Regions from separate parts of the Colwellia sp. SU-HH01217 genome, predicted to be linked through region 1. Evidence: riboswitches for the same ligand, from Rfam matches in the RefSeq annotation. Region 1 holds a riboswitch; the other holds the start of a gene.
What was found. A riboswitch is a leader RNA that binds a small molecule or an ion and turns the genes downstream of it on or off. The one in region 1 is predicted to bind lysine.

Region 1 (12,751 bases):
TTCAAGGTCGAATGTCGTTGTTTTAGCCTTGAAAGATACTGTATTTGCTCTAGGTGTTGTTTTTAAAGGATAGTTCTATTTTGTTGTTTTAGTAGAAAGTTTTCATAAGTGGAAAGATTGTGTAATTTTATTACAGTAAATAGCAGGTGAATGAAAATGCAATATTTATTCATTTTTTATTCATGTTGTATAGACAAAAAAGCAACCTATAACAGACAAATAAAAAAGGCTGCAATAACAGCAGCCTTTTTAAGGAAGTGGTTAAACTTATTAGCGTGTGATTACGGTTGATAGCCGCCTGCTATACCTTTAGTCGTAATTGATACCGCATCATGTGCATGTAACGATTCAAGATGATTTATTTTTAACCAAAAATCTTGATACTGTGTCGATAAGTTCATAGTGTGCTGTACGCGACGAGCTGCGTCTTCACAGAACATTAAGTTTTGACCATTTAACCGTGCAAACTCTTGTTCGTCAGCTCTTTTTACTGCAGCTTGAACGGGAGTTTGCAAGGTATCTTCTATAGCATCAACTAAGTCTGTGATCGGGAATGCTTGTACGTCACTACCTAATTTAACTTTAAGCTCAGCAACAGAGCGCTGACTATGAGGAGTTGCAACAACGCCATCGGTTGTTCCTAACCACTCATGAATAGTGTCTAAATCAACAGCTTGGCTATCAGAAAACTTTTCTTGGAAAGCTTGCTGAATTAATTGGCGCGCAAGTGCCGCTGAACATGGGCAAGTTGATGAGTAACGTACGTCTACCGCAAGCTCAACATCCAACTTTCCTTGGTTTACTCGACCCGTAATAGTAACCGGGTAAGCTTTCCAGCCAAGTTTTCCGCTAATTAAAGACTTGCGACGTAAGTGGTAATCAAAACTAAATTTAACTTTAGCATTATCGCTCAAATCTTGGTGACTACTAATAAAACCATCTAATAAAGTAATAAGCGATTGATAAGTTAATACGCCATTACTTGATAACTCGTCAAGCTGCAAATAAAGTCTAGACATATGAATGCCTTTTGCTTGAGGCTCTTTGAGGTTAACGAATGCATCGATATGTGCAGAAACCATGCGCTGCGAGTCACTGTCTGAGGCAACCATCAGAGGCATTTCAATATTACTCATGCCAACCCAGTCAAGTTTACCTTCGGTTTGAGCTGTCGTTTGATGGGCAATATCAGGCATTGATGTCGGCATTTTTACTCCGCTTTATACATTATCTAAGTGTGTTACATGAATGAATTTCTAAATTCTAGGGCGCGTATTCTATCTTATTTTCTGTAGAGATCATTACTGTTATTTGTATTTTAATTGAAAGACCTACTAAATTGGTTGGGTATTTTGAACGAAATTCAAACTAAAATCAATAAAAACGGGCGCTACAGTGATATATCAGATTTTCGAATTAATTATATTAATTATTAAACTTGTGTATTGTTAATGACTCTCTATTATAGGGAAAGAATGTATCTCAAACTGTTTTATGGGAATTTTTGATGAATAATAATGAATTAGATAAAGAATTATTAACGGGTTACCTTAACGACTTAACTAAGGACATTGTTCAGAAAATGATTGAGTTATATACCCAACAATCAAATATATATCTCGACGATATTGGAAGTTCAGTTGTACAAGAATCTCATGAATTATGGCGTGAGCATTGCCATAAAATGAAAGGGGCTGCAGGCAGTGTTGGATTAAAACAAGTACATGCTTACTTGGTCAGTGTTGAAAAGTCTTTGGATTCATTCGATCAAAAAGCAGTAACATTATCTGAATTAACACAACTGAATAAGGAAGGTATAACCGCATTTAATCAATGGTTAAATACGGTATAGTTGATTTATTTTTACTTAATCAACGCTGCCAACAAATCTATAACCTTCCCCGTGAATAGTATTAATTAGCTCTGGGGTATTCTTAATAGACTCAAAGTGTTTGCGTAAACGTCTAACCGTTACATCAACAGTACGATCGTTAGAGCGTAAATCTCGCCCAGTCATCTCTTTAATTAGTTGCTGTCTAGTGACAATTTGTCCAGAATTCTCAATGAGTAATTTAAGTGCTCTGTATTCTCCACGCGGAATGGCGATAACATCACCGTTAGGCGACACCATTTTTCTTGAATTACCATCTAACGTCCATTGATTAAATTTAATAATGGCGTTTTCGGTTTCTTGTTTGGTTTGTCCTATTCTTGAGAGAATATTTCTTGCTCTGATAGTAAGTTCGCGAGGGTTAAATGGTTTGGTTAAGTAATCGTCTGCGCCAATCTCTAACCCTAATATTTTATCAATATCACTGTCGCGACCTGTTAAAAATATCAAGCCGAGTTCATTATTGTTGGTTAACTCTCTTGCGAGTAATAAACCATTTTTACCCGGTAAATTAATGTCCATGATAATTAAATTAATTGTATTTTCACGAAGTTGTGCATCCATGCTTTCACCATCAGTCGCTTCAGAAACTAAATACCCTTCAGCTTCAAATAAGTGTCTAAGGTTAAAACGGGTAACGTCTTCATCTTCTACTATAAGAATATGAGATTTTTGCATGTAATATTTCCATTAATTTTTGTCGAGTAATTTGTCGAATATGTTTAGTTAGTCAAATTATATTTATTAACAATAAGTTAACATTGTTTAATGAACAATTGGACATATGTTATATAACCTCATATTAAATAACAATAAGCTATAGTCGGTATTGTTGAGTTATTCATTTTTTGATTATAGTGTAGATAATCGTAAATACTTAATTTTTTGATATTTTAACTGGAAAATTTATTTCAAAAAGCACGCCTTGTTCGTTGTCACTTTCAAGATGAATATGACCTCCAAGCGCCTGTGTTACTAAGTTGTAGACCAGATGTAAACCAAGACCGCTACCACCAGAACCTCGTTTAGTCGTAATAAAGGGATCAAATATTTTATTTTTAATGCTCGGGTCTACGCCATTACCATTGTCGCTGTAGCTAATACTGAGTTGATCGCTTAAATTCATGACATTAATGGTGATCAATTTATCTTCAATACCATCGAAAGCATGCAAAATAGAGTTAATAATAAGGTTAATCAGTATTTGGTTAATGGGGCCAGGTTTACTTGTTACTATAAGATCGTTAGGGCAAAGTATCTCGATTGATACGGGTTGTTTTTTTAATTGAGGAGCTAAGGTAAGCAAGACCTCGTCAATAAGTTCTTTGACAACAAACTGTCGATCTTCTTCATTAGATTGATCAACTGCTACTTTTTTAAAGCTCGAAATTAAATCTGCCGCTCGATTGAGGTTACGATAAATAATGCTAACATTTTCATCACCTTCGGTTAAAAATCTCTTAAGCTGACTCGATCTTAGGGTCTTGTTTTCAAAGGCATCTTTAAGCTCTTTTATTCTATCTAACAATAAGGTTGATGCAGTGACACCTAAACCAATAGGTGTATTTACCTCGTGAGCAACACCCGCAACCATATCACCGAGTGAGGCCATTTTTTCACTCTCTACGAGTTGACCTTGAAACTGATGGAGCTTCTCTAAAGTGGTAAGTAACTCTTGATTAGACTCTTTTAACGCATCACTTCTAAGGTTGACCTTGTCTTTAAGAGATTGATTTTCAGATAATATTTCTTGATGTTTGATGTGTAGTTTATTAAATTTTAATTCAGTACGTGTTAATAAAATATTTAAATTTTTAGCTAGGATGTCAGCTTCTTTATAGGCTTCTTGTTCACAACGTACGCTGTAATCTTTATTTTGTGCGATTTGTTGAATTGTCTGAGTGATGCTTTTTAAGGGATGAGTAATCGTACGTGTTAAACGAACAATAAAAAATAAAGCAAGCACAACGAATGCAAACAACATGACTACCGATAGCAGTAATGCATTGTTTTTAAGGCTATTAATATTTTGGTTATTCAGTTGTAGGTAGATATAACCAACAAGTTGATCGGAACTGTAAATTGGGGTGATTAACTCCGCATACTTTTGACTAAAGTTTATTTGTTGTAATGCAGCTATTTGATTAATTTTATCGGGGATAGATGGGTAATTAGTATTTTTGTTATAACTGGTAAAATAGTTAACTTGTGAAGAGTTTTCTTGTACTTTGTAGATATGAATATAATTAATAAAGGCTAATTGATTAAAGCTTGCTAAAGACTTTTCTAATGTTTGCACTTGATTGTTTTCTATCGCCTCGATGCTTTGCTGAGCGATAAGGGTGGACCAATTTTGTGCACTAGCAGTTAAGCTTCTTTTAGCTTCTTCAACGGTTAAATAACTGCTGCTCACTACGCCAACTAAAGTAATACCTATTACTAGGGTAATAACGTAAATAAACAAAGAGCGATAAATAGAATATATTTTAGTGGTGGCGGGCATATAGGCCTTAATAGTATTTTAGCTACTTTAGAATAATTATTGAAAAATGAATTTTTATCAACATTTCTTTGGAAAAATATCTATAACGTCTTAATCATTTGTTAAATTATCCTATAGTCGACTCTGATAAATAGAAAACCCTTGTTCTTTTGCTAGTAGTTCACTTTTACTAATATTGCTATCCATAATTTCTTGATAACGTAAGAAGCTATTAGCGACAATAGTAATCGAGCCTTTTGCTTTGATGAAAGGCTTGATATTAGCTAAAAAGCTTTCAGTTGCTTGGTAATTTGTTTTAACACCTTGATGAAATGGGGGGTTAGAAACAATATGTTGATATGACTGAGTAAGGTTCGATAAGCTATTTGAGGGAAATACAGTACCTGTTAGGCCATTTATTTTTAATGTTTTTTCAGCTGAACTTAACGCTAGAGCACTGACATCTAATAATGAGAGCTGCACGTTTTTAAATTTCTTACCGATATAGCAACTTATCACACCTGCACCACAACCAAAATCTAAAACGGTATCTGAGAGGTTATCAGGTAAGTGAGGCAATAAAACGCGTGTTCCAACATCTAAACTTTTTTGGCTAAATACGCCTGGCAATGAAGCAATCGTTAAGGTGATGTCATTAATAGTAAATTGATAGGTTTTAAACCAAGAATCAATATTAAACTCTTGATATTGATTATTAAACTGTCCTGCGAACAAAGAACAATGTCGTGCAGAATCAACTTTATTACAATGAGTTAATACCGAACTGGTTAATTTAGGGCAAGATTTTATACCAGATTTATTATCGCCAACCAATAAAACTTGCGCACTTTTGGCAAGCAAAGGTGAAATCATTGCTAAGGTAAACCCTAGTTCTGCTTTACTTTTAGGAAAAGCGATAACAACTAAGTCATGGCGAATTTCAGTTTTATAATGACTGGTAAATACGCAACTGACTTGTGGATAGCGGGAGGTTAAATAACTGTGCTCTTCAAAGTTAGTATTTAAACAGGTGGGTTTGGCTGTTGGAAATAACGATAAATACTCTGTTAATAACTCATCAGCAGGCATATTAATTAATAATGGATGTGTCGCCTTGAGTAGTTCACTGTTGCGTAATAATACTTGGCTGGGATTTGTTAATGACATGCTTACCTAACTGTACTGTTCAATAGTGCGAGAGCGCTATTTTATAAATATCTTAAGAGAGTGCTATTCTACTTGAAAAGTAAATGATAGCCAAAAATAATGGCTAAACAAATCCCGTACTTATTGATAACCGTATAGACGTCTATTGACACTAATGTGCAAAAGGTGTCTAATAGCGTCGATCCTAATTACAACTAAATTGTCTGTTAAATTTTTTTTTAGACGATTTAGTGATAATAGGGCCAGAAGAGGAGCGTTAACCAGGTAGTTATTATAAAGAGATCAAACTCTGATGATTAATAACGAGGGGGATTAACGCCGAGATAAAGACATTTTTGATGATGTCTTTGTCGGTTGTTCAGGTTGAATCCTGACGATTGTCACCGTAACTTTTTCTAATTGATAAAAGTTGAATTTGGTGGAGAGCTTCTGGCCTTTATAAAAGTGCCTTATGTATCTGCCTGATACTCACGCTTTTATAAATGCCGTTAAGTTCTCCGAACGAAATGAGTTCGAGAGCAATGAATACTACAATTTTACCAGACACCCACACAAGCACACCAACTACCATGGGCTGCCAAGCAATTAAGCAGTTAAATAACTACAGTACTTGGACTGCACTAGTTACTCCTTTTGATAATAATGGCGACATAGACTTTAACAGTTTAAACGTTATTGCTAACGAACAAAATGATGCGGGTAATGGCATCTTGTTATTAGGAAGTACAGGGGAGGGCTTAGCATTAACTAGCGAGCAACAACTTAGCATTGTTGAGTATGTTTGTCAGTTAGGTTTATCTTCTCCAATCATGGTTGCTGTTGGTGGCTATGACTTAGCATCGCAAGTCCGTTGGATCGAAACATGTAACCAATTACCTATCGCCGCTTATTTATTGGGAACACCGCTGTATGCAAAGCCTGGTCCTGTTGGACAAACACAATGGTTTAAACAATTACTCGATTCAGCCAAATTTCCTTGCATGCTTTACAACGTGCCTTCTCGCAGCGGTGTAGCTATTCCATTAAGCACGGTTGAAAACTTGCAAAGCCATGAAAATTTTTGGGCAATTAAAGAAGCAAGTGGCGATCTCAATCAATTTTTAGCTTATCGCCAGCAATGTCCTCATATCGCCTTATTCAGTGGTGAAGATGCCATGATGCCATATTTAGCAAAAGCTGGCGCAAAAGGGTTAGTGTCAGTGTGCGCTAATGCTTGGCCAGAAGCGACCAACCGATATGTTCAACTTTCTTTAACCGGGGAAGTAGATAGCTTATTTCCTTTATGGCAAAACGCCATTAATTTACTTTTTCAAGTGGCAAACCCTATTCCCGTTAAAGTGCTAATGGCTGAGCAACAAGTTATTGCTACCCCCATTTTACGCGCCCCTTTAACTCATTTAGAGCTGAATGATAACCGTGCATTATTGGCGGCTGATCACAGTATCAGTCAATGGCTTGCACAACGAGATTGGCAAACTTCTCTTTAGCGGCTAGTCAATAAAATCAAGCAATAGAATCGATTAACGTATTAAATTTATTAAACTTTAGAATACTAGGATAACAATATGAACTGGCAAGAAACATTAGATCAACTTGAAGCAGGTACTGTTCGCTCAGCAACACAAAATGAACAGGGGCATTGGCAAGCAAACGTAGCGGCTAAAGAAGCAATTCTATCGGCATTTAAGGCGGGTGAAAACATTCAGTTTGATGGCGCTTATCAAGGGTTTGTGGATAAAAACAACTTACCTGCTAGACAATTTAACGTCACAGACAATGTGCGTTTAGTGCCCGGTGGCTCTTCAGTAAGGCGTGGCGCTCATGTTGCACCAGGTGTGATTATTATGCCACCGGCTTATATCAACGTTGGTGCATTTGTTGACAGTGGCACTATGGTGGATAGTCATGCGTTAATTGGTTCTTGTGCACAAGTTGGCAAAAATGTTCATGTTTCAGCAGCAGTACAAATTGGTGGTGTATTAGAGCCAGTTGGCGCGAGCCCCGTCATTATTGAAGATGATGCCTTTTTAAGTGCTGGCGTCGTTATTGTTGAAGGTATTGTTGTTAAAAAAGGTGCGGTACTTGCGCCGGGCGTATCACTTTCCGCCTCAGTGCCAGTGTATGATTGTGTAAACAATGTCATGCTTGAAAAAGGTGCAGCGATTCCAGAGCGCGCTATTGTGGTGCCTGGTACGCGTCCTATGAAAGGTGAATGGGCTCAAGCTCAAGGCTTAACCATTGCTTGTGCGCTTATCGTTAAATACCGTGATGAAAAAAGCGATGCTTCACTTGAGTTAGAAGAAGTATTGAGATAATTGTCAGCGTAAATAAATCGAAGAAGTGAATGACACTAGCATTGAAAAAGAGCAAATAAAATGAATACAACACCCGTATGGTTTGACGAGAATGTAGCTGAACAACTCACTCAGCATCAAGGGACAAACGAGCATGAAAACGCTTATTTTGTTTATCAACTTGATGCATTAAAAGCGCATTTAGCCAAGTTACAAAACCAAGATGTTATTAAATTATGGTTTGCGGTTAAGGCAAATCCGCTATCAAGTATTATTCAAACCCTTGATCAAGCGGGCTTTGATTTTGACGTGGCAAGTACGGGTGAATTAAACCAAGTCATGGCGCAAGGAATAACGCCTCAGCGTATCTTAAATACTGGGCCAGCTAAGTCTAAAAAGCAATTAGCTTACTTCTTAGCGCAAGGTGTTAATACCTTTGTGGTAGAAAGCTTAAACCAATTGACTTGGTTAAATGAAGCCGCTAAAGAGTGTGATTGCAAACCTCAAGTTTTATTGAGAGTACAGTTGCAATGGCCTGAAGGGGATAAAAATCCTTTAGGTGGAAATACCGTTACTCCGTTTGGTTTATCAACAGATATTTGGTCAGAAATTAAAGTGTCTGATTTTTCAAGCCTCGACATTACAGGTTTACACATTTTTCAATGGGGCAATATGCTCAGTAATGAAAAAATGTTCTCTTTGTGGTCACAAATGATTGAGCCTTTAACTACATTAGCGCAGAACATAGGTATGACTTTAAAAGTCTTAGATCTGGGGGGCGGTTTAGGAATAGATTACTTACAAGAAGGACAGCAACTTTCTTGGCAACAGATTATCAATGACTTAGCAATTATAAAAGCTAAAGCAGGCGTAGACGAGTTATGGTTAGAGCTTGGTCGTTATGCCGTTGCTGAATGTGGCTATTATGTTGTCCCAGTAGTGGATAGAAAAAATAACTTTAATCAAGAGCAATTAGTGCTCGGTGCAGGCATTAATCATTTATTAAGACCAGCTATTACCGAACAACCCTTTCCCGTGACAAGGTTACGTAAAGCCGATACTCCTGATTTGTCGAATAACTTTCATATCCATGGACCGCTTTGCACCAGTATGGATAAGTTAGGACAACTAGAATTACCCAGTGATACTGATGTGGGTGACCATCTTATTTTTGGTTATTGTGGAGCTTATGGTTTCACTGAAAGCATGCCGTTCTTTTTATGTCATGAAATTGCAGCGGAATATGTTTATCAACAAGGTAAATTAACCGTTATCAGATCAGCAGAGTCTGCTTCTTGGTATTTGCGTTAAAGTACAGGATAAAAAATGAATAAAATAACAAAAGAATTAATGCATGTTGGAGAAATGGCTAGCGGAGCTCAGTTAACTGTTCCTGTATATCGAATTAAAACACAAGCCCAAAATAAAGGGCCTAGTGTTTATATTCAAGCGAATATGCATGGCGCAGAAGTACAAGGTAATGCCGTTATTTTTCAATTACTTGAATTATTAAAAAACTTAGCGGTAAACAGTGATATTACTTTAGTACCTTATGCAAACCCTGTCGCCTGTAATCACAAAAATGGTGAATATACGTTAGGGCGTTTTGATCCAATTACCGGTGTTAATTGGAATCGAATGTATCATTTTGATGAATCAGTTATTGCGCCTTTTGCCAAGGAATATATTGGAAGTAGTGATGTTGAAATAGCAGAGAATTTTCAACAACTGTTGCTAAATGAAATCGAACAAAAACTTGATCATAATATTTTTGGTTTAACCACAGGGCAACGTATAGCTTATCAATTACAACGTTTAGCTTATCAAGCTGATTTAGTGCTCGATTTACATACAGGGCCTATTTCAAGTAAACATTTATATTGTCCTGAATATTGCCAAAATAGTGCAAGCTATTTTGATATCCCGCATACCATCATTATTCCAAATGAATTTGATGGTGCTTTAGATGAAGCAACATTTTGTCCTTGGTGGACATTAAAAGAAAACTTCCAAGCGTTAGGTCGAGACATCAATATTAGTGAAGGCGTGTTAAACAAAGAAAGCTTTACCGTTGAATTAGGCTCACAAGAACAAATTGATTTAGCGATTGCTCATCAAGACGCGTTAGGTATTTTAAGTTACTTAAACTATAAAGGGGTGCTCTGTGAAGTATATCAACAAGAGTTTAAGCCACAAGCTCTAACTCGTTATGCTTGTTACTTAAAAGACTATAAAGCTTTGTATTCACCTATGGGAGGGATGGTCGATTACTTAGCTGAATTTGGACAACCCTTACCCGCTGGAGAGCCTCTTGTAAGAATTTTGCGTATGGACAATTATGGCGATGGAGATGCTATTCACAACATAACGCTTGATAAACCTGTATTGCCGATATTGCATTTTGCATCAGCGAGTGTCAATCAAGGTACTGAGCTCTATAAAGTATTCACCGACTTTTTTATTCTTCCTGCCTAATTCTAGTTCAGTGCGCACCAACTTAGTGCGCACTGTGTTTGTTATTCCCTCTTATTGTGCGTTATTGCGCTATTTTGAAGCATCTTTGTATTTAACTTATTGAAAATTAATAAGTAAGCATACTGGCGTGTTTTGTGCATTTTCTAGATTTTTATAATAATAAAAGAATAAATTGCCCTAGGATCATGCGTTGATCTTTCGGTGCTCTAAACTAGGAAAAAACTATGTTACGAATACTCTTTATAGCCCTATTATTTATGCCATCACTTTGTTACGCCGATAGTGAGCAATTTAGTGGTGCAAACACTGCTTGGATCTTAACCTCTACTGCTTTGGTATTGTTAATGACGCTGCCGGGCTTAGCATTATTTTATGGTGGCTTAGTTAGAAAGAAAAACGTGCTGTCGATATTAATGCAATGTTTTGCTATTGGTTCAATCTCATCAGTTTTATGGTTTATTTTAGGTTATAGCATTGCTTTTGGTGAAGGTAATGGCTTTATTGGTGACTTCTCCAAAGTGATGATGAATGGCATTACCAAAGAGTCGCTCTCTGGCGATATACCTGAAGTATTATTTGCGCTTTTTCAAATGACCTTTGCGGTAATTACTCCTGCGCTGATCATTGGCGGTTTTGCAGAGCGAATGAAGTTTTCATCAGTATTATTATTTAGCGCTTTATGGTTACTGGCTGTTTATGCGCCTGTTACTCACTGGGTCTGGGGCGGTGGTTGGTTAAGTGAAATGGGACTGTACGACTTTGCTGGTGGTGTTGTTGTACATATAACAGCAGGTACTGCAGCTTTAGTGGCCGCTTTAGTGTTAGGTCCACGTAGAGGCTTTCCAAAAACACCTATGCTGCCTCATAATTTAACCATGACAGTAACAGGTGCGGGCATGTTATGGGTGGGTTGGTTTGGTTTTAACGGCGGGAGCGCATTAGCGGCTAATGGTGATGCTGCTATGGCGATGCTAGTGACTCATTTATCTGCAGCGGCGGGTACGTTAACTTGGGCTGCTATAGAGTGGAAAAAATTTGGTAAAGCCAGTGTACTTGGTGCGGTAACGGGTATGGTAGCTGGTTTAGGAACAATTACACCTGCTTCAGGGTTTGTTGGCCCAGGTGGTGCATTAGTTATTGGTGTATTGGCTGGTTTTGTTTGTTTTTATGCAACTGTTTATATTAAACAAAAACTTAAAATAGATGACTCTTTAGATGTTTTTCCTGTACATGGTGTCGGCGGTATTTTAGGTACTTTATTAGCCGGTGTGTTTTCAGCAACTTCATTAGGTGTTTTTAGTGGCTTTGGTTTTGCCGAAGGTATCTCAACTATGGGAGAGCAAGTTGGCGTGCAATTAATTGGTATTGTATCAACACTTGTTTATACCGCAGTAGTGACTTACGTACTATTAAAGTTGGTGAGCATTTTAACTAAAGGAATTCGTGTAGACGAAGAACAAGAAATCAGTGGCTTAGATCAAGTCGAGCATGAAGAGTCTGGCTATAACCTTTAATAGCCTGTAAGTAAATGCCAACTCACTCTAGAAGGTCTTGTACTGGAGTGAGTGGCTTTAATTCATTAACTGTTAGTTATTCGCCCCAAATGGCGAATAACTTTTATTTATGTTGTAGTCGTTCTACGATTAAAGCGATGCCTTGACCGCCGCCAATACACATAGTGATTAATCCATAACGGCCATCAATTCGCTCTAATTCAGCTAATGCTTTAATAATCAAGATTGAGCCTGTAGCTCCGACAGGATGACCTAACGCTATAGCTCCACCATTTGGATTTACTTTGTCGCTCGAAAAACCAAGTGTTTGCGAAACCGCCATAGCTTGTGCGGCAAATGCTTCGTTTGATTCAATTACATCGAGATCGCTAATGGTTAAATTAGCTTGTTGAAGTGCCTTTTTTACTGCGGGGATAGGGCCTAAACCCATCACATCAGGAGCGACACCGGCGAATGCATAACTTATAAAGCGAGCTTTAGCCTTGAGGCCTCGCTTTTCAGCTTCAGTGTTACTGGTTAATACTAATGCCGCCGCACCATCATTTAAACCAGAAGCATTACCTGCTGTTACAATACCGTCTTTTTTAAATGCCGGTTTTAGTGTGGCTAGTGCAGATAAACTGACATCAGTTCTGACATGTTCGTCTGTTGAAAACAATGCTTCTTTGCGGTTAATGCGCACTGGAATAGGCACTATTTGATCAGTAAAATAGCCTTGCTCAATGGCGTAGTTTGCTTTTTGGTGGCTGTGAAGTGAATAGCTATCTAGTTGTTCTTTGGTAAAGCCATATTGGTGAGCAATGTTTTCTGCTGTTATACCCATATGACCGCTACCAAAGGGATCGCTTAAGATGCCTAAAGTTAAATCAGTTAATTCACCGTTGCCCATTCTTAAGCCTTTACGGACATTTGGTAATAAATATGCGCC
Region 2 (12,751 bases), on a different contig from region 1:
GCAGTAAAAGTGTGGGATAAACGCCAATTTAAAAATCTTGATAACCAAGTTGAAATTGGCACCCGAAATATTAAAGTTGCTTTAAGAAAACTCCGGCAGTTCGCGCGAAGTGGTGCGAGCGATGAACTCGACCTTGATGACACTATTGCCTCTACAGCACGAAATGCAGGTTACCTTGATATAAAAATGAAACAAGAGCGCCATAATGCTGTAAAAGTGCTGATGTTTTTTGATATCGGCGGCTCTATGGATGATCACATTAAAGTATGTGAGCAATTGTTTTCTGCCGTTCATACTGAATTTAAACATTTAGAATTTTTTTACTTCCATAACTGTGTTTATGAAAAAGTTTGGCGAGACAATAATCGCCGACATAACGAAGGAATAGATTTACAGCAGCTTATTCATACTTATGGCCGTGATTATAAAGTCATATTTATTGGCGACGCTACCATGGGACCTTACGAAATTACTTATCCAGGTGGCAGTGTCGAACATTACAATGAAGAAGCGGGTAGTGTATGGATGGAGCGTTTATTAACGCACTTTGATAACGCTATTTGGTTAAATCCTCAAGATGAATCTCACTGGAATTATTACGCTTCTATTCATATCATGAAGCAAGTCGTTAAACAGAAAATGTATCCATTAACCTTAGATGGTTTATCTAGCGGCATTAAAGCATTACTTTAGTAGCATTGATTATTTTTAAAGGCTAAAACGTGGCAATAGAAAGTGAAAAACTCACCAGTGATAAAGCGTCAATAACATCTGCTTTAACGGTAGAAGAAACGCGAGCAATACTCACACCATTTGCTTTTACCATTGACAAGTCTTTATTTGGCACGCCGTTAGCTTCGCCTACTAGAAGAGCGGTAGCAATTTTAATCGATTTAGTTTTTGTGGCATTACTTAGTGATACACCTGGAGAAATACTTGCTTTAGTCATTGCCATAACCTTATATAGAATCGGCGGTAATAAATATGCTGCCAAACAAGGAAAGGTTAAAGGAGTTAAACGGAGAAAATTACTTCGAATATGCTCTTTTTTTATTGTATTTATCGTCTTACTTGACCTCCTACCTATGTTTTTTGACAGTGAGTTAATGAACAATAACGAGCAATCAGATAAACAATCAACTCTATCTGAAAGGAATTTATCTACTAGCGAGTCGATAACCTTTTCAGTGCTTAGTGCTGGTACGATTGTTACTGTTAAAAATAGTGAGTGTCAATCAGTCAATTGTTGGAATCAAGAGTTGTCACCACTTATTAAAGAGTTTGCTGCGTTTGATCTAACAGATAAAATTGTCGATGAAGCTGTGGAAAGTATTGTTGATGCCACGACGCTTGAGCACGACGCGCAAGATGACTTGAGCAAACACTTGCATCAAGCCTACAAGTCTGAGTTAACGCGTAAACATGAGGAAGAATCATTATTAGCGCTAGAAACTATAGAGTCAGATACTAGAAAACAAAAATCTATTGATCAAAAAGTTAAAGAACAAAAAGTAATTGATAACAGTCAATCACAAAACGAAGTACAACAACTTAACACTCAATCATCAGATGAACTGACTGATAATGATAAAAGTCGTCCGGTATATTCTATTATCGAATGGGTTAAAGGCATTATTAAAGACCTGGGTTTAGGGTTTGGTTGGGCTGCATTTTACTTTACGGTATTTTCTTCACTATGGTCTGGTCAAACACCGGGAAAGAAGATTGTAGGGATTCGTGTTTTACAACTAGATGGTAGCCCACTAACAATTTGGGAGAGTTTCTGTCGGTATGGCGGGTATGGCGCTGGAATTGCTACGGGCCTTTTAGGCTTTCTACAAATATTTTGGAATGCCAATCGACAAGCAATTCAAGATCAAATCGCTTCAACCGTAGTTATAGATGAAAGAAAGTCGGTTAAGCAAAAACGGTTAAATAAAGAGGCTTAAACAAAGCGGACTAAATTAAGATGATCTCAGTATCCATTTCAATTTGTTCAACATAAAGCTCAGCGAGGGTAACAGAGCCGAAGTACTTTTTTATTCCTTGCTGAGCACGCTGAGCGCCTTGTTGAAGTTGAGGGCGATCACTAGTAACAATTAAAATCCATGTCCTAACCAATACCGCGGGTGGGTAACGTCCGTTTATCATCATAACTCCCTGTACACATCATACAATCTCACTACATATGTGATTATTTCTACTGGTTTAAATGATCAACTATTGCGCTATTTGAACATTTATCTTGTGTCTAAAGTAGAATAGCTCATTAATGAAATTGTTATTATTCTTGATTATATTCCCTATAAATCTGAACTTGTTTAATCTTATATTTTAAATGTTTTAAACTGAGCTCAGCTTAATTAGTTTAGCTTAAATTTTAATTATTGTTGCTTTTCGCTGAAAGAAAAGAAGAAAGAAGATGCGACAGTGTCAGAAAAGTATGGGAGCAGAAGTTAAATTATACTTAATCCCATGAGCGAAAACTAAAAGAAAAAGCCCATTTGTCACGTTAAAATTACGTGATTAACAGGCTTTGTTTATTGGTAAATCTTTACTTGTTAAATATTATTGGTAACGTCTACCGAAAGCTTAAGTATTTGACCCGGTTGTAGATATTTTTTACGGCTTAAGCTGTTCCAACGTTCTATATCTTTAATTTTTACATTAAACTTATCTGCTATACGCGCGAAAGAATCTCCTCTGCGTACTCTGTAAGTAATGTTTCGCATGATGACATTTTCTGTAGCAACTCCAGAAGACTTATTAGTTGCTAGTTTTTGCCATATCACCAGCTTTTGTCCCGGTTTAATATAATCTTTAGGAGCCATGCCATTCCATTTAGCAATACTGCGGCTGCTCACTTTATATTTCTGGCTTAAATCCCAAAGTGTGTCGCCAGACTTTACAATATGTACTGATTTCACTCCTTGGCGTTTGCTACTTTGTTTGGTGGCTAATCGTTGGTTTTGAGAAAGAATATAGCTATCAAGCGAGCGTGCAGCAACAGGTATTAATAAATATTTTCCGGCTCTAATTTGAGTTCCATTTACTGAATTCACTTGTTGAATTAATTCTATCGAAGTATTAAATTTTTGTGCGATCTCTCCCAAACTGTCGCCACTTTTTATTTGATAACGTTGCCAAGCAAGACGATCTTTTTTGGTGAGTTTAGATAAACCTGTTACAAACTGCTCTTTTTTATGGATAGGAATTAATAAACGATGAGGACCGTTAGGATCTGTTGACCATCGATTAAAACCTGGGTTCAATCGTTGTAATTCGGGTAATGATAACCCTGCTAACTGTGCCGCTTTTGCTAAATCGAGTTGTGAACCAATATCTACTTGAGTAAGTACGGCCTTATTCTCAATTTCATATAACTTCACATTAAAATCATCAGGGCGTTTAATAATATCAGCTAAAGCAAGTAGTTTAGGAACATAAGCGCGTGTTTCTTTCGGTAAATCTAACGACCAGAAATCTGTCGGTTTGTTTTTACGCGCGTTGTTTTTCATTGCACGACGAACTCGTCCTTCACCAGAGTTATAAGCGGCAAGCGCTAATAACCAATCACCTTTAAAATATTTATTTAAATACTTTAAGTAAGCAATAGCACCTTCAGTTGAAGCCATTACATCGCGTCTGCCGTCATACCACCAGTTTTGCTTCATACCAAAACGTTTCCCAGTTCCAGGAACAAACTGCCACATACCAGAGGCTCTGCCATGTGAGTAAGCAAAGGGGTCAAATGCACTTTCAACTATCGGTAACAGGGTTAATTCTAACGGCATATTGTTTTTTTCTAATTCTTGAACAATATAATAAAGAAAAGGCTCTGCGCGTTTAGCGACGCGATCAAGATAGCTTGGGTGTTTTGCATACCAATTACGTTGTGAAACTAAACGACTATTTTCAGGTATATCAAAGGTAAATTTATCGCGAATTTCTTGCCATAAATCATCACTCACATGAACATCGTCATCGCCTAAAGTAAAGTCAACATCAGCAACAGGGTGAATAACATCGGCGGTTTCATCGGCGAGTAAAGCTTGATTAATTTCAACAGGCGAGGCAATTTTTTCTGATAACTCGTTGTCAGATGCTTGAGATAATTGTCCTGAACCTGTGCTTTGGCAGCCTGAAATTAATAATGCTGCGGTAATGGGAAATAGTGAGATTGAAAAAGGTAAATACTTCATGGAAAATAATTCTTTGGTTAGAGGTTTGTATATTCACTTATTTACGCTGCTTTTACAAGCAAACGTAAGGTTATATAAGTGGCTTAAAAGTTATTCTTCCATTGACGAATCACCGAAAATGTATCAACACCTAAGGCGACTTTTTGATTATTGTAATCACTAGCGCTTTGTTGTAATGCTACTTCTTGGCAACGTAAAAAAGGATTGATTTGTTTTTCTAACCCTATGGTCGTTGGAATAGTCGCAACTCCTTGTTCGCGAAGTTGAGTCACTTGATTAAAGTAATTAATTAACTCACTGTTTTCAGGGTCAACCGTTAAGGCAAAGTGTAAGTTGGCGGCGGTGTATTCATGCGCACAAAATACCAGTGTATTTGGCGATAAATGACTTAGTTTGCCTAATGAATCGTGCATTTGTTGAGGAGTTCCTTCAAACAAACGGCCACAGCCACCTGAAAACAAAGTGTCGCCACAAAACAAGTATTCTTCGCTGGAAAAAGCAATATGTCCTAAGGTGTGCCCAGGTAAGTCGATTACATTGAGGGTTAATTCAAGCTCTGGTAACGTCACGGTATCGTTTTCAACTAACGCAACATTTCGATGTGGAATTGTCTCATTTGCTGGACCATGAATGGTAATTGACCAAGACTTTTGTTGGCCATATTGTACTAATTCATTTATGCCACCAACATGATCTGCATGATGGTGTGTAATTAAAATATCGGTTAAAATCTTATTGTTTTTTTCTATAAAATCGATGCATACCTTGGCATCACCGGGATCGACTAGCGTAATAAAGTCGTTTTTATTTGAACCTATTGCCCAAATATAATTATCAGAAAATGCGTTAATAGCACTTACGGTGTTGTGTGAACTTGTCATATTATTCCGATGTGGTTTGACTAATGAATAGCAGCTGATTAAATTTATTCCTAAGGCTTTAACATTAGGTTTTAACTTAACTATTTAAATTAGGCATTAATATAAGATACTTAATGCGAAATACTGTTATCAGCTATCGAACTTAAACTTACTTAATTTAGCTCTACTTAAATTAGGTGTATAATATTGTTACGTAATTTTAAATAAATCAGGCTTTAATGAAACCCGCATTAGCATTTAGACAACCTTGTTATCCTAAATCATGGCAATCTCTGCCTAATGGCGAATTAATGTTGAATGAAATTAATCAACAGCTTGAACCATGGTGGCCTAAGTTTTTTGGCTATCATCTATTAAAAATTGGCGCATTAAGCGGCTATCTTAATACAGCTGATTCACCAATTAAACATCAAATCACAATTTCTCACTCGACTAATGATCATGGTACGAGTGAACAAGTGATTGCTGATGTTGACGATTTACCCTTATTAGAAAGCAGTGTTGATGTTTGCCTTTTAAGTCATGTCCTTGAATTTTCACTTGATCCTCATCATGTTGTCAGAGAAGCAAATCGAGTGCTGATCCCTAATGGTTATTTAATTTTAACGGGGTTTAATCCGTTTAGCTTAGCGGGGGTAAATAAACTATTGCCTTTTAGATCAAAACAATCTCCTTGGAATGAACGTTTTTTTTCTCCTATGAGAGTAAAAGATTGGTTACATTTAATGGGGTTTGAAATATTAGCGGACCAACGTTGTTTACCAAGCACCTTAGCGGGTAAAGTTAGCAATAGTTTAATGGCAAATCATTGGCGAAATTTCGCTAATAATTATTTCCCAAATTTTGGCTCTGTCTATGTTATTGTGGCGAAAAAAAGAGTTCATCCGTTAACGCCAATTAAGCCTAAGTGGAAACTTAGACCTAAATTTCAACCAGTAAAAGTATCAACGATGAATTCATCATCACACCTTAAAAAATAACAGAGTTACGACCTTAAAGTGACTAAAAGAAGAATGATCATGTTAAGAAATGAATTAGAACAAATATTAAATAAGTTATTAACCCCTGAATTGATTAAAGATTTTTGCCCTAACGGTTTACAAATTGAAGGCAGTGAACACATAAATAAAATTGTGACTGGAGTAACAGCAAGTCAGGCACTTATTGAACAAGCAATTGAACAAAAAGCAGACGCCATTTTAGTGCACCATGGTTATTTTTGGAAAAACGAATCCTACGTTATTAAGGGGATGAAGTACCGAAGAATTAAAACCTTAATGGATCATAATATTAATTTATTTGCTTATCATTTACCGTTAGATGTTCACGCAGAACTAGGTAATAACGCGCAATTAGCACAGTTGTTAGGTATTGATGTTAAAGGGCCTTTGGAAATCGGTAATCCGTTTAGTGTTGCTATTCATGGAGAATTATCAAAGGCTGTTTCAGGACAAGAATTTTGCCAACGAATAAGTGATAAACTTAATCGCCAATGCTTACACATTTCTCCTGACTCGGATAAAGCTATACGAAAAGTGGCTTGGTGTACTGGTGGAGGACAAGGCTATATTGAATTAGCGGCTGAGCAAGGCTTTGATGCGTTTATCAGTGGTGAAGCATCAGAGCAAACGACTCATGTTGCTAAAGAAATGGATATCCATTTCTTTGCTGCAGGGCATCACGCAACTGAACGTTATGGTGTGAAAGCCCTTGGGGAGTATTTAGCAAAAACGCAAGGCGTTAATGTTGAATTTATTGATATTGACAACCCCGTGTAATTACCTTTTATCAAAAAATTTAATTAATTAAAATAACGACTTAACCCATTGAGCTACACGGCCTAAGGTTTCATACCAAGCGGTCGTTGTTTGGTTGAGCTTATTGGCGCTTGGAAAATAGTGAGCCCAATATTTATCTTCGCCATTGTCTTTCACCCAATAACCTGTTGGCGCAGGAATAGCATCAATGCCTTGCGCTTTAAAGTATTTAATGGAACGAGGCATATGGTCGGCATTGGTGACTAACACTACATGGGTATTTAACACTCTTGGTGCAATCAGCTCCGCTTCTTCTTCAGTATCTTTAGGGTAGCTTTCGGTAATTAATTTATTTTCTTTTATACCAAGCAACATCGCTGCTTGTTTCATTTTTTCGGCATTGGGTGTTGGATCGTCACCAGATGCACCAGACATTATAAGGCGGGCTTCAGGATGTATTCGAGCAATTCTCACTGCTTCGACTAATCGTTGTAATGAGCATGTTTTTAGCTCGCTTGTTGCAGGTAAAGCATTATCTGTTGTGTGACCACAACCTAATACAATTATATAATCAACAGGTTTGTCTGAAACAGTGAAAGCATCGTAATTGTTTTCAAGTGCCGACATTAGCGGGTCAGCAGTGGGAGGAAATGTAGAAAATACTAAAATGAACGTCGCTAAAAACAAAGATTTAAAACTTAAACTCGGTCTTGATTTATAAAAGAACAAAGCTAAAAGTAACAATATAATAATGATATTAATTGGCATTAAAAATTGTGAGATTATTTTTTTTAGAAGAAATAAATCCATTGTATCTGTCTAGTCGAAAGCAATTTTACTCACTATATCAAGCTTTTTCGCAGTCTTCATGTCTTTATCTTATGCATTAAGTAATATTAATCAGGTTTTATTAACGCTTTATATGTTTTTGGGTGTTAATTTGTACGGACGTCTAAAAGTCTATTGTAATCTTAATTTATTTGAGGTCTAATAGCGGTGTTAATACGATTAACCATGTTAATATTTATGTTAAAGGTTAACGGATTAATACCAGAAGAGGTGCGATAACAAGGTAGAAAACACGAGGAACCACAATTCCAATGACTGTTTTTGAGGGGGATTATCGCCGAGGGTGCAAATATGTGTGGCATATTTCACTCGGTCACTAGGGTTGAAACTCTAGGATTGTCACCTGATTGTATTTATTAATTAGTGCAAGTTATTGTCTCGCAATAGTTTGATTAGTTAATAAGAGGTGGAGGGCTTCTGGCTGAAAATGTTTAGTCACTCTGCTTTATGCAAGCCTAACGGTTCAGTCATGCTCTTCCTTATATTTTTTTAGCCGACAATTTACGCTTAAGTTAATAACTAAGTTAATAGTAAAATACTGTCTGCTAATTAGGGAGAACCTAATGTTCATTGAAAACAGTTCAAATCTTATTGTTGCCAAGTTTGGTGGCACAAGTGTCGCCGATTACCAAGCCATGTGTCGTTGTGCGGGTATTATTAAAAATAACCCAGCTAATAGAGTTGTGGTTGTTTCAGCAAGTTCAGGTGTTACCAATCATTTAGTAAGGCTTAGCCAAGCCAATATTAGTGTTGATGAACAATTATCAATTATTAATGCGATTGAAAAAATTCAACTTAATATTAGTCAGCATTTAGCTAATGAAAGTCAGTTAAACAACAAAATTTATGCGTTATTAACTGAATTAAAGTCTCATGCAAAGCAACAATCAGAGCACTATAGCTCACAAACGGCTGACACTATTTTGTCTTATGGTGAGCAACTCAGCTCCTTTTTATTTACTGCTGTTTTAGAGAGCTTACATGTTTCGGCTCAATGTTTTGATGTTCGTCAAGTCATGAAAACTAACAGCTTGTACGGTAAGGCGGTAGTTGATGTTGAAGCCCTGAAAGAGCAAGCACAGGCAATTTTATTACCTCAGTTAGCTAATAGTGTAATAGTTACTCAAGGGTTTATTGGTCAAGATGGACTTGGCAATACCACTACATTAGGTCGTGGTGGTTCAGATTATAGTGCTGCTTTACTTGCTGAATCACTGAATGCAGATAATTTATCTATATGGACTGATGTTGTTGGTATTTTTACGACCGATCCTCGTATTACCTCAAAGGCCAGAGCAATTGATGAAATAAGCTTTGGTGAAGCTGCTGAAATGGCTACTTTTGGTGCGAAAATTTTGCATCCTGCAACACTTATCCCTGCAATGCGCCATAATATTCCAGTATTTGTTGGTTCTAGTAAAGAGCCTGAAAAGGGCGGCACACAAATTAAGCAGCAAGTGGAGTCAAGCCCAACGTATCGTTCAATCGCCATTAGACGAGAACAAACGCTTGTTACGGTAAAAAGCCCTGCAATGTTACACGCCAGTGGTTTTTTAGCGAAAGTGTTTTCTATTTTAGCCAAACATGAGTTAAGTATTGATTTAATTACTACCAGTGAGATTAGTGTCGCGTTAACTTTCGACAACCCAACAGGCTCTACACAAGCAATAATAACTAATGCTGTCGTAGAAGAGTTGGAGCAACTATGTGAAGTAACCGTTGAGCACGGTTTATCTTTGGTTGCTGTTATCGGTAATGCATTAAATACAACTAAAGGTATTGGCCGTAGTATTTTTGAACAGATTGATGAGTTTAACATTCGAATGATCTGTCATGGGGCAAGTGCTAATAATTTATGCTTTTTAGTGGATGAGCAAGAGGCTAACCCTGTAGTTGAAAAACTTCATGGTAGCCTGTTTGTCTAGTTTGTGGGTAGCCTTTTGAATGAGTGATTAACACGCTATAACGAAATCAAAAAACACAGCGCCTTATAAGTATACTAGTCGTTGTGTTTATTAGCTGTTTAAGTTGCGCAATTAAAGCTTATTCAAATTCTCTAACAACTTATCTAACTGTTGATTTAAAGCCGTTAGTTCAGTTAAAGAAAAGCCAGTCACATTAAACATTTTAGCGGGAATATCTTGCGCTTTTTCTTTTAACGCTTTACCCAGAGGCGTTAATTGAATTTCAACGCTCCGCTCATCTTCGACTTTTCTGCAACGACTGATCAACAGTTGTTTTTCCATACGCTTTAATAACGGTGATAACGTACCAGTATCAAGATCAAGCTGTTGACCGATAGCTTTAATAGCGATAGCTTTCTCATGCTGCCATAAAATTAGCATTACCAAATATTGAGGGTAGGTTAATGCTAACTCTTTTAAAACTGGAGCGTACAACCGATTCATTTTTTTGTTTAAATTGTAAAATCGAAAACACAGTTGTTTTTCTAATAGCAAATGATTTAAATCGTTTAACTGTTTGTCACTATTATCACTTTCATTGTTTTTCATCGTTTTTCAATGTACTTATTGTGCGAGTAGTTGTTTGATATCTTCTTCGATATCTGCAGGTTTAGTCGTAGGGGCATACCGTTTAAAAACTTCTCCTTTTTTATTTACTAAAAATTTAGTGAAATTCCATTTAATGCCTTTAGAGCCTAATAAACCAGGTGCTTGTTCTTTTAAAAAGGTAAATAAAGGGTGCGCATTGTCGCCATTAACGTCGATTTTATCGAATAAAGGAAATTTAATATTAAACTGTAAATCGCAAAACTGTTGAATTTCTTCGTTACTGCCTTTTTCTTGTTGCTTAAATTGGTTACACGGGAACGCCAGAACTTCTAGCCCTTGAGTTTGGTAATTAGCATATAAGGTTTGTAAGCCTTTATATTGAGGTGTAAAACCACAAGCGCTTGCTGTATTAACAATAAGCATGACTTTGCCTTGATAATCCGACAGTTCAACGGTTTCGTTTTTATTGTTCACGGCATTAAATTGATAAATGTTATTACTCATTTTATTTTCCTATGGTGGTGATACGTTTAGGGATTGCGTTAGTTAAAAATGTATTGTGCGCAATGTAGTTGTGGTCAATGATAAGTTGTTGTTCAATAAAATGCAAAGAGCTAGAGCAAAAGGATAAAGTTAAGTACACTCTATAAGCTAAAATTTAACTGTTAAGTTAAGCGTATAATTTATCAATGACTGCTTAGCTTAAATTGCAATAACAAATTTTCAGGAGTGGAAAATGAAGGTCGCTTTTATTGGTTTAGGTGTTATGGGATATCCAATGGCAGGGCATTTACAACAAGCTGGTTATGATGTGTGTGTTTATAATCGTACTGTTGAAAAAGCAAAACAATGGCAAGCAGAATATGGCGGCCGTTTTGCTTTAACACCAGCAAGTGCAGCTAATGATTGCGAAATTGTTTTTTGTTGTGTGGGTAATGATGATGATGTTCGTCAAGTTTCATTAGGTGAAAACGGCATATTAGCAGGTTTGCCAAAAGGGGCTACCTTTGTCGATCATACTACTGCATCAGCAGAAGTTGCTCGCGAATTGGCTGATATTGCTAACCAACAAGATAAATACTTTTTAGATGCTCCTGTTTCTGGTGGGCAAGCGGGCGCTGAAAATGGCGTATTAACCGTGATGCTAGGCGGGAGTGAAACAGAATTTGAAAAAATAGCGCCGGTAATGAAAGCTTATGCAAAATTTAGTCAATTAATGGGGCCTGTTGGTAGTGGACAATTAGCTAAAATGGTCAATCAAATTTGTATCGCTGGGGTAGTGCAGGGCTTAGCCGAAGGTTTTAATTTTGCAGAAAAAGTTGGATTAGATCCTGATGCTCTTGTTGAAACTATTGCCAAAGGTGCGGCGGGCTCATGGCAAATGGAAAATCGTTATAAAACAATGTTTGCTGGAGAATATGACTTTGGTTTTGCTGTTGATTGGATGCGTAAAGATTTAGCGATTGCTTTTGCTGAAGCAAAAAAATCAGGGGTAAAATTACCCATGACAGAAATGGTTGATGGTTTCTATCAAGAGATCCAGTCAAACGGTGGTAATCGCTGGGATACTTCAAGTTTAATTTCTCGCTTTAAAAAATAATTATTTGAATAAAAATAAGGGAAAACAATGAAAAAATGTTTATTTATTTTTACATTAATCAACGTATTGTCTGCTTGTGAGGGAAGCTCAAATTCTGCCAAACAGATCACCGAGCCTCTTGAAAGTACTGAGCCACCAGTATATTCAACAGACAATATCGCTATCCCTAAAAATACAGATAAAACTGCTTATAACATTTTAATTATAGGTAACAGTCATGTTTCGGGTATTGAACAACAGCTTCGCGCCATATTTGCTACAGCCGTTAGTGATAAAGTAGTTGAAATTGACACACGAGGCGGACAATTTTTAGACACTATAGTTGATGATGAAAATATTATTGAGCTCATTGAAAACAAAGAATGGACACATATAATATTGCAAGGGCAAAAGTACTCTCAAAGTCAGTCAGTGCTGTATCCAATTGATTCAACAGTCACTTGGATAAAAAGAGCGAAAGCCATAGGAGCTACCCCAATTCTTTTCCCTGAGCACCCTCAAATTGGTAGACCACATGAAGCTGAATATGTTCATGGCATTCATTTGAATATTGCAAAAGAGCAAGCAAGTTGTGTTGCCCCTGTTGGTCTAGCGTGGAATCAAGCATTATTGATATCCCCTGAATTAAATGTGTACAATCCTGACGGAAATCATGCATCAGATATGGGAAAATTGCTGACTTCATTAGTATTATATGAAGTTATTTCAGGGGAGCCAGCAGACTTATTACCTTATATTGAACATTTGCCTGCTGATGTCACTACGCTAGCATTATTTGGTCAAGTTAGCTCTCAGGCTATTGAGGATAATTTACCTTGTAATTACTAAACATCCTCTTTGGGTATGACGTGATCAGTCGTCTTAAGGTAGCTATAATATAGAATTAGCCTTGTATATATTCATACAAGGCCTTTAATATAGCCATTTTACCTTTATCACTCTCATGTTC

Region 2: it holds a riboswitch for lysine, as region 1 does, so the genes downstream of both, lysC (lysine-sensitive aspartokinase 3) here and dapA (4-hydroxy-tetrahydrodipicolinate synthase) in region 1, are expected to answer to the same signal.

The regions. Positions count from the first base shown of each region.
Region 1 is NZ_BAAJLX010000001.1:499,145-511,895, reverse strand. Features, by position in the region: gene folE2 (GTP cyclohydrolase FolE2) at 282-1,208, opposite strand; gene AC27G3_RS02215 (Hpt domain-containing protein) at 1,508-1,852, shown strand; gene arcA (two-component system response regulator ArcA) at 1,868-2,569, opposite strand; gene AC27G3_RS02205 (ATP-binding protein) at 2,769-4,394, opposite strand; gene AC27G3_RS02200 (methyltransferase) at 4,506-5,540, opposite strand; lysine riboswitch at 5,779-5,977, shown strand; gene dapA (4-hydroxy-tetrahydrodipicolinate synthase) at 6,110-7,027, shown strand; gene AC27G3_RS02190 (2,3,4,5-tetrahydropyridine-2,6-dicarboxylate N-succinyltransferase) at 7,106-7,855, shown strand; gene AC27G3_RS02185 (PLP-dependent decarboxylase) at 7,916-9,145, shown strand; gene AC27G3_RS02180 (succinylglutamate desuccinylase/aspartoacylase family protein) at 9,161-10,309, shown strand; gene AC27G3_RS02175 (ammonium transporter) at 10,534-11,823, shown strand; gene bktB (beta-ketothiolase BktB) at 11,927-12,751, opposite strand, start outside.
Region 2 is NZ_BAAJLX010000016.1:51,257-64,007, reverse strand. Features, by position in the region: gene AC27G3_RS16150 (vWA domain-containing protein) at 1-693, shown strand, start outside; gene AC27G3_RS16145 (RDD family protein) at 723-1,949, shown strand; gene AC27G3_RS16140 (hypothetical protein) at 1,960-2,151, opposite strand; gene AC27G3_RS16135 (lytic transglycosylase) at 2,562-4,202, opposite strand; gene gloB (hydroxyacylglutathione hydrolase) at 4,286-5,083, opposite strand; gene AC27G3_RS16125 (class I SAM-dependent methyltransferase) at 5,302-6,063, shown strand; gene AC27G3_RS16120 (Nif3-like dinuclear metal center hexameric protein) at 6,103-6,861, shown strand; gene AC27G3_RS16115 (ElyC/SanA/YdcF family protein) at 6,889-7,467, opposite strand; lysine riboswitch at 7,887-8,114, shown strand; gene lysC (lysine-sensitive aspartokinase 3) at 8,253-9,614, shown strand; gene AC27G3_RS16105 (MarR family winged helix-turn-helix transcriptional regulator) at 9,726-10,202, opposite strand; gene AC27G3_RS16100 (glutathione peroxidase) at 10,218-10,706, opposite strand; gene AC27G3_RS16095 (NAD(P)-dependent oxidoreductase) at 10,915-11,802, shown strand; gene AC27G3_RS16090 (hypothetical protein) at 11,830-12,630, shown strand; gene sbcB (exodeoxyribonuclease I) at 12,686-12,751, opposite strand, start outside.